One region of the Pararhizobium sp. IMCC3301 genome, then DNA from elsewhere that is predicted to be linked to it. Evidence: predicted binding sites of a transcription regulator. Region 1 holds the regulator's gene; the other holds the start of a gene.
The links. The regulator PhoB, encoded in region 1, activates phosphate uptake and scavenging genes when phosphate is short. The targets are predictions, from matches to a motif close to TGTCATNNANCTGTCAT.
Positions count from the first base shown of each region.

Region 2: RAL88_RS09920 (HAD-IIA family hydrolase) is a predicted target of PhoB. The motif match lies at 1,824-1,840, and genes of this name have one in related genera.

Region 1 is NZ_CP132336.1:3,065,074-3,069,531, forward strand. Features, by position in the region: gene RAL88_RS14790 (ATP-binding protein) at 1-635, shown strand, start outside; gene pstB (phosphate ABC transporter ATP-binding protein PstB) at 1,011-1,808, shown strand; gene phoU (phosphate signaling complex protein PhoU) at 1,829-2,539, shown strand; gene phoB (phosphate regulon transcriptional regulator PhoB) at 2,584-3,282, shown strand; gene RAL88_RS14810 (substrate-binding domain-containing protein) at 3,524-4,458, shown strand, end outside.
Region 2 is NZ_CP132336.1:2,044,734-2,049,191, reverse strand. Features, by position in the region: gene RAL88_RS09925 (GntR family transcriptional regulator) at 105-773, shown strand; gene RAL88_RS09920 (HAD-IIA family hydrolase) at 800-1,738, opposite strand; gene RAL88_RS09915 (8-oxoguanine deaminase) at 1,968-3,311, shown strand; gene RAL88_RS09910 (hypothetical protein) at 3,458-3,751, shown strand; gene RAL88_RS09905 (MarR family winged helix-turn-helix transcriptional regulator) at 3,804-4,415, opposite strand.

The sequences.
Region 1 (4,458 bases):
AGACTGCGAGACTGCGCTTTCTCAACATTATGCGCGAGCAATCTCAGCGCATGTCTCGGCTGATTGATGATCTTCTGTCGCTCAGCCGAATCGAAATGAAGGCACATTTAAAGCCAACTGATCCGGTCGACCTTGGACCTTTGATTGGTCATGTGGCGGATACGCTGGCACCGCTGGCCCGTGACAATGACGTCAAGCTGGTTCTTGGTACCTGGGATGATCCTGTCATCGTGTCTGGTGCTCAGGACGAATTGGTTCAGGTTTTCAGCAATCTGATTGAAAATGCTATCAAATATGGCGCATCAGGCCAGCGTGTCGAGATTGACTTCCTTGCAGAAACAGAAACCAGGGGACCTGCCACAACCATCCGCGATTTCGGCCCCGGTATTGCGTCCGAACATGTGCCGCGTCTGACAGAACGATTCTATCGCGCCGATGTGGAGACCAGCCGGCAAAAACAGGGCACCGGACTTGGACTTGCCATCGTCAAGCATATCCTGAACCGTCATAGCGCCACCCTTCACATAAAAACCGAAGCCGGCAAGGGCGCGGCCTTCACAGTGCAGTTTCCCCGCCGGACAGCGTCAGCGGCGGCTGAAAAAATGGCCAAAAGCGATGGCATTTCGGAAAACTGATATTTTTCAAGGGTATGGATTGTCATCTAATTGATACAAAAATGCCATAGAAGCATCACTGCGTCTGGCTAGATTGCTGGGCGGCAGGTGGCAGTTGTCCGATCATTATGCACGGACCGCCACTGTCCTGCGTAATTCTTGTTTTCAGAGCCTGGCTGACACGAGCCTGGCCGGGTCGCTGGCAAGTCCTTGGCAGATTACTGGCTGGCTGATTACTGGATGGCAGGTCACTTGAATGAATATAATAGGCGCTGTTGCTCTATACCCGGCAAGCCCGCATCTTTGAGCACGTCCGGTAACCTGTTAAGCCGGTAGCCTGTTAAGCCGGTAACCCGTTAAGAAGGAACCTTGGACATGGAGACTTCTGTGCAAACCATGAGCAGCAAAAATGAAAGCGCCGCTTTGACCAATGCGCCGCGGGTCAAGATGAAGGGTGAGAAGGTCAACGTGTTCTACGGTGAAAAGCAGGCGCTTTTCGACGTTGATCTGGAAATTCCGGAGCATCGGGTCACATCATTGATCGGACCGTCAGGCTGCGGCAAATCCACATTTTTGCGCTGCCTCAATCGCATGAATGACACCATCGATATCTGCCGGGTGAAGGGCGATATCACGCTTGATGGCAAGGATATTTACGATTCCGCCGTGGACGTGGTTGAACTGCGCGCACGGGTCGGCATGGTTTTCCAGAAACCGAATCCGTTTCCAAAATCCATCTTTGAAAATGTCGCTTATGGCCCGAAGATTCACGGGCTTGCAAGCAGCAAGGAGGAGTTGGAGGCAATGGTGGTCGAAAGCCTGCAAAAGGCAGGCCTGTTTGAAGAGGTGAAGGACCGTCTTGACGAACCGGGAACCGGCCTCTCCGGCGGCCAGCAACAGCGCCTGTGCATTGCGCGCGCCATTGCTGTCAGTCCCGAAGTCATCCTGATGGACGAACCCTGTTCCGCACTCGATCCCATTGCCACGGCCAAAGTGGAAGAGCTGATTGATGAATTGCGTAATAATTACACGATTGTCATCGTTACTCACTCCATGCAACAGGCCGCAAGGGTGTCTCAACGGACCGCGTTTTTCCATCTTGGCAATCTGGTTGAAGAAGGTGTGACCGACGATATCTTCACCAATCCAGGGGACAAGCGGACCCAGGATTACATCACTGGCCGGTTCGGGTAACACTGGGTAAGGACGCTAAAATGGCTGATCATACAGTTACAGCATATGATGAGGAACTGCAGGCACTGGCAAAATATATTGCCGAGATGGGTGGGATTGCAGAGAGCATGATCGTGGATGCGTTGCAGGCATTGCTGCGCGCTGATCCTGTTCTCGCCCGCAAAGTCATCACAGATGACAAGGACCTCGACAATCTGCAGCGCAAGGTCGAGGATGACGCAATCCGCACCATCGCCAAACGCCAGCCAATGGCATCCGATTTGCGCGAAATTATTGCATCCCTGCGCATTTCCAATGATCTGGAGCGTTGCGGAGACCTGGCCAAGAATATCGCCAAACGCGCCATCGCAATCGAGGGCGTTGTTCAGCCTTCAAAACTCATTCACGGCATTGAACATATGGCGGAACTGGCCCAGGCCCAGTTGACAAAAGTTCTGGATGCCTATGTCGCCAGAGATGTCGGCAAAGCGGAAATGGTGTGGCAGAACGATAGCGAAATCGATGCCATGTATACCTCGCTGTTCCGCGAATTGCTGACTTACATGATGGAAGATCCGCGCAATATCTCATATTGCACCCATCTGCTGTTCTGCGCCAAAAATGTCGAGCGGATCGGCGATCACGCCACCAATATTGCAGAGACAGTCATCTATCAGGTTACCGGCGTCCAGTTGGAGGATGAGCGGCCCAAGGGTGACAACAGCGCAATCCACGTGGTGGAGCAGCCATGAAAAAGAACCTGCCGCAACCTGCTTTTGCCTGAGGAGACCCCGCAATGGCTGCCCCAAATATCCTTGTTGTCGAGGACGAAGAATCACTCAGTCTGCTTTTGCGTTACAATCTGGAAAGCGAAGGCTACCAGGTCGACGTGTCTGAACGCGGCGATGATGCCGAACTGAAATTGCGCGAGGCAGTTCCTGATCTGCTGCTTTTGGACTGGATGCTGCCGGGCCTGTCGGGCATTGAATTGTGCCGCCGCCTGCGTGCGCGTGATGAAACACGCAATCTGCCTGTTATCATGTTGACCGCACGCGGCGAGGAAACCGAGCGCATACGCGGATTGTCCACCGGGGCCGATGATTATGTGGTGAAGCCGTTTTCCGTGCCCGAACTGATGGCACGAGTGAAAGCGATGCTGCGCCGCGCCAAGCCGGAAGTGGTCTCACGGCTGCTGCGCACGGGCGATCTGGAGATGGACCGCGAGACCCACCGCGTACATCGCGCGACACGCGAAATCCACCTGGGCCCGACAGAATTCAAATTGCTGGAATTCTTTTTACAAAGCCCCGGCCGCGTCTTTTCGCGCGAGCAGCTTCTGGATGGCGTCTGGGGCCATGATGTCTATGTCGATGAGCGCACCGTCGATGTCCATGTCGGCCGCTTGCGCAAAGCCATCAATAAAGGCCGCGCCAAAGACCCGATCCGAACCGTGCGCGGGGCCGGTTATTCACTGGATGATCAGTTCCGGGACTAGAGCGCGTTCAGGCGCGGCTGATCGTTGCCAGCAAACGCCGCAACCGCAGGCAAAGAGCCGCAAAACACAAGAAGTCGGTGCCCGTTACCGACAACCGGCTGCATCAGGTCAGTCGATTTTATCACACGCGGCCTGGTGTCATAAATCTGTAACAAAACTGTTACATCCATGACACTCGGCAGGAGTACTCGAACAGTCAGGTCGTAGACAGACGATCACTAATGAAACCCAAGGAGTTTCCATGTCCTATCTTAAACTCGCGACTTCTGCCCTGGCTATCACAGCGTTATCCGCGACGTCTGCCATCGCTCGCGACGAAATCCGGATTGTCGGATCGTCCACTGTGTTTCCATACACACAAGCTGTCGCCGAGCAATTCTCCAACAATACCGGCGCGCCTTCGCCGATTGTAGAATCGACCGGCACCGGCGGCGGGATGAAAATATTCTGTGAAGGTGTTGGAGAGGCACACCCTGATATCACTGGTGCCTCCCGCGCCATGAAAGCATCCGAGTATGAATTGTGCCAGTCAAATGGCGTTACGGATATTTCCGAAGCGCTGATCGGCTTCGACGGTTTGTCGCTTGCAATTTCGCGCAGCAATGATTTTGACTGGGATTTGACCCTTGGCGAGATTTATCTGGCGCTGGCCGCTCAGGTTCCCGTTGATGGTAAATGGGCCGATAATCCCTACAAGAAATGGTCTGAAATCAACGCCGATCTGCCGGATACAGAAATCCTCGCCTATGGCCCTCCGCCAACCTCCGGTACACGGGATGCCTTTGTCGAATTGGCAATGCATGCCGGTTGTGAAGAACTGGATTATGTTGCCAATGGTGGTTTCGACGGTGACTGGGTTAAAGAGAACTGCTCGCGCATGCGTACTGACGGACCCTTCATCGAAGCCGGTGAAAATGACAATCTGATCGTACAGCGGCTCGAATCCGATCCCAATGCCGTCGGCATCTTCGGTTATTCATTCCTTTATGAAAACTTCGACCGGTTGAAAGGTGTCAAGATCGAAGGCGTTGAGCCGACCACCGACAGCATTGCCGACAAATCCTATCCGGTATCGCGCCCGCTTTACTTCTACGTGAAGAACGCGCACCGCGGTGTCATCCCCAACCTCAATGAGTTCATCGAAGAATACATGTCTGAAGATGCCCTGGAATCGGG
Region 2 (4,458 bases), 1.0 Mb from region 1:
ATAGGTAAGCCTGGCGGCAGGATATCGCGTATGCATGCGAAGTCAATATTTTTGTATACAACAATAATCTTGTTGCATAATTAGGAAACTGCTAAGCTTGCCGAATGTCAGTACGCGCAGCAGACCATGTCCGGGAAGAACTGGAGCAGGCTATTCTCACCGGTGCCTATGATGATGGCGCGCGGCTTGATGAAAACAGCCTCTCCACCCGGTTCGCAGTGTCGCGCACGCCAATCCGCGAAGCGCTTCAGATGCTGGCAGCTTCCGGCCTGGTGGAACTCATTGCGCGCCGCGGCGCGTTTGTCCGGCATCCCGGCTTTGTCGAACTTCTGGAAATGTTCGAAGTGATGGCGGAGCTTGAAGCGCTGTGCGGCCGTCTGGCGGCACGGCGTCTGACCGATGCAGCGCTGGACAGTCTGAAAGAGGCCGAGCGAACCTGCACCGACGCTCTTAAAACCGGCGATACAGATGCCTATTACAGGGCCAATGAGTCCTTTCATCATTTGCTCTATGAGGCCAGCGGAAACAGTTTTCTCATCAGTGAAGCCAAACGGCTGCACCGGCGGTTGCAACCGTTCCGCAGGCTGCAATTACGGGTTCGGGGACGGATGCGCCAGTCGATGGACGAACACCGCAACATCCTGTCGGCTCTGGAGGCTGGCGATGCGGAAACTGCCGGCCGCGTGCTGCGCGAACATGTCGCCATTCAGGGTGAAAAATTCCACGATCTGATGGCGAGCTACCAGACGCAGCCGGCAAGCCGCGCCGGGTAGCCGGATTCAAAGACTTTCACTGCGATCTAAATCGTCGGAATGATGAAATCAGGGACAATGCCGCTCTGTCGGATATAAGCTCCGGCATCCTCGCCAGCAAACAGGCCGTGATCGGTGACCAGGACCGTTTTCCAGCCAAACGCTGCCGCGCCCAATATGTCGGTATGTAAAGTGTCGCCCATCATGGCAATCCGTGAAGGGTCGATCCGCTCGGGCAGGCGTTCCATGACAATTTCAAAAACCGAGCGAAACGGTTTGCCGTGAAATTCCGGGTTGATGCCCAACTCATCGGCAAGCGTGTGGGAAAAGAATCCGGGCTCCAGAGAAAAGAAACCGGATTGCGGTGCCACAACATCCGGGTTGGCGACAATCAGCGGCCGTGCCTTCTTCGTCAAAGCCTGGCGCAGATATTTGAATTTATCCAGGGTGTAGCCGACGGCGCTGAGAAACAGGAACCCGTCGACAGCATCATAGACGTCCGGGTCTTCACCCAGCTTGCAGAAGCGCACCGGCAATTCGTCCTCTGCCACGGGAAATTCTGAAACCACACCCCAATTGGTAACTTCGGTATGGGCGAGCAGCGCGCGTTCCGCAGCCAGCCGGCTGGGCACAATTTCTTCAAGCTGAAACGGCATCTGCATGCGCTGGAATTTCTGCTGTGTCTTCGGCGCTGTCAGACTGGCCCCGTTGGTCAGGACAAAGGTCTTTTTGCCGGCTTCCTGCAGTGCTTCTATCCGTGCCGCTGCACCTGGCACGGCGTCAGCTCCCTTGTTGAGAACGCCGTAAGCATCAAACACGAAGACATCGAAATTGTCCGCCAACCCATCCAGATTGTCGGCAAATCCCGATCTGTCCGGGAAGCTGGCCTGCGGCAGACGATGCCGCACGCTCTGGTAAAAGCTGAAGGCCTGAGCAGTTGTAAGATCCGGGAACGCATCTTCGCGGGTGGATATAATCTGGGTCATGGCAAGCTGCTTTACAGGAGGGGCAGCAGTTTTCATAGGGCGGCAGAATTGAAAATTCAATTCATTCCAGTGCTCCGCTGCAGATATGACAGCTTATTGCCAAGACCTGCGGTATGCCGCATACATTTCCGGTACAGGCCTGCAGCGGAAATTTAAGACCGCATTTTCAATTCTTCTAGCGAAATGATTGGTCTGGACGGGTGTTTGCTGACACCAGGGAGTTTTGACCGTGGCACTTTGGATCCGAAATCCTCTGGCAATTCTGGCGGACCAGGCTGCGGCCGGAATCGTCGTTGATGGCGGCAGGATAACGGAGCTGGTGCCCGTCGGAGGCACGCCCGCCGATCCGGATGCGACAGTGTTCGACGCCTCCCGGCATGTGGTCATTCCCGGTCTGATCAACACGCATCATCATTTCTTCCAGACACTGACCCGCGCGCATCCTGCGGCGATCAACAAGGAATTGTTTCCCTGGCTGCAGGCGCTCTATCCGATATGGGCGCAAAACGTGAAGCCTGATGCCTTCCGTCTGGCAACGCGGCTGGCGCTGACCGAGTTGATGATGTCCGGTTGCAGCTGCGCGTCAGATCATCAGTACCTCTATCCGGGCGGGCTTGAAGACGCCATGGATATCCAGGTGGAAGAGGCGGAAAAGCTGGGTATCCGGATGACGCTGACACGCGGCTCGATGAATCTGAGTGTCAAGGATGGCGGTCTGCCGCCCGACAGTGTGGTGCAGGATGAAGATACCATCCTGAGTGATTGCGAGCGGGTCATCAATCGCTATCACGACACATCGCACGGGTCGCAGTTTCGCGTTGCCCTGGCACCCTGCGCGCCGTTCACCGTGTCGCGTCGGCTGATGACGGAAAGCGCTGCGCTGGCGGAACGGCATGATTGCCGGCTTCATACGCATCTGGCGGAAACACTGGATGAAGACGCCTATTGCGTGGCCAATTACGGCATGCGTCCGGTTGACTATCTGGAAGATGTCGGCTGGCTCAATCATCGCGTCTGGCTGGCTCACGGAATTCATTTCAATGATGAGGAAGTGCAGCGTCTGGGCAGGCACCGCGTTGGCGTGTGTCACTGCCCGACTTCAAATATGACGCTTGCTTCCGGGCAGTGCCGGACAAAGGAGTTAGAAGCCGCCGGATCGCCTGTGGGTCTCGGTGTCGACGGCTCGGCATCGAATGATAATTCCAATTTGATGGAAAGCCTGCGCCACGCGCTGATGATTAACCGCCTGACTTATGATGCGGCGTCGGTGACGCATCAGGATTGTTATCGCTGGGCAACAGAAGGTTCGGCCAGATGTCTCGGCCGTGAGGATATCGGCAAGATCGCTGTCGGCATGCAGGCCGATCTGGCGTTTTACAGCTTGGACGAATTGCGATTTTCCGGAGCGGGCGACCCGCTGGCCGGGCTGGTGCTGTGCGGTGCTCATACAGCCGAGCGTGTTATGATCGGTGGCTGCTGGACTGTCGAGGATGGCCTCCCCGTAGCGATAGACATTGACCGTTTGCGCCATGAGCACGGGGCTGCTGCCCGGGCCTTTCTGGAAACAATCTGAACCGTGCTCCACCTCCCTGTGTAGCAGAAGCTGGATGTATGCAGACTACATACATACTCATTTAATATTTGAATCGTTGTATTCCTGACCCCCACTATTTATAAATTCAACACCGCAGGATTTTAAGAATAGTTGGGGGCTTTCACGTGTTGCTTACAAAAATTGAGACGAGAGCTGACAGCCTTGGGGAATTGATAGAGGCATTTCGAAACTACCGGGTTTCGTTGCAAAACATGCTGAACTCAGACACTACCGAAAACAAAATGGGAGAGGCCGACAGGGCTGTCGGAAAGCTGTTCGACAAGATTGTCGGCTTTCAGGCGAAGAATGAGGATGACAGATCGGCGATGATCAAATTCTCGCTCAACATGATTGAGGAATTGTCTGAGGATGACAGCATGATCAATGTTCACACCGGCCTGATCAGGCAGTATATCTAGGAGACAGGACCGGTCGTGCGTTGCAGCCGCGATCGGTCAAACCACACAGTTGCTAGTTCACGACCGCAATTTTACAGGGACGTTTGCGTTTGAACGGTTCGGGGGGGAGTTCATAAAACTGCGGATGCGCGAGGTTGACAGGACATTTCTCCTGCGGGCAGATCTCCAGATCGCATAATCGGCAGACATAATGCTGATCATCGCCGCCGATGACAACCGCCGGCATCATTTTTCCGATCAGTTTGAGCATGATATGCTGTTCATCAGGGTCGAGCCGGCCGACAGCTTTTTTCAGGACGCTGCCGCGGGCTTCGAGAATTCTGGTGAAACAGATCTCACCTTCCTCTGTCAGAACCACGCTGACTTCACGACGGTCATGGGCCGTGCCACGGACGCGTTGCAGAAAACCCTTTTTTTCCAGTCCGGAAACGAGGCGCACCACCGAAGAATGCTCCAGCGCGAGCATCCGCCGCAGTGTTTCGATAGAACAATTGGGTTCCGATCCGACCTGAACAATTGAATAGCAGGCGGAACTGCTGAGTTTGACAGCGGCCTGGACAGCAGCATCCATCTTGTCGCAGAGCGCACGGGAGAAGACGCCGAAAACATTTTCGACGAATTTATCGGATGAATCCGAAATTACCCTTTTTTGCGCGACCTGCATTATACCCTGCTAGCGGTTGCTCTCGACGGCCCGGATTTTGCGG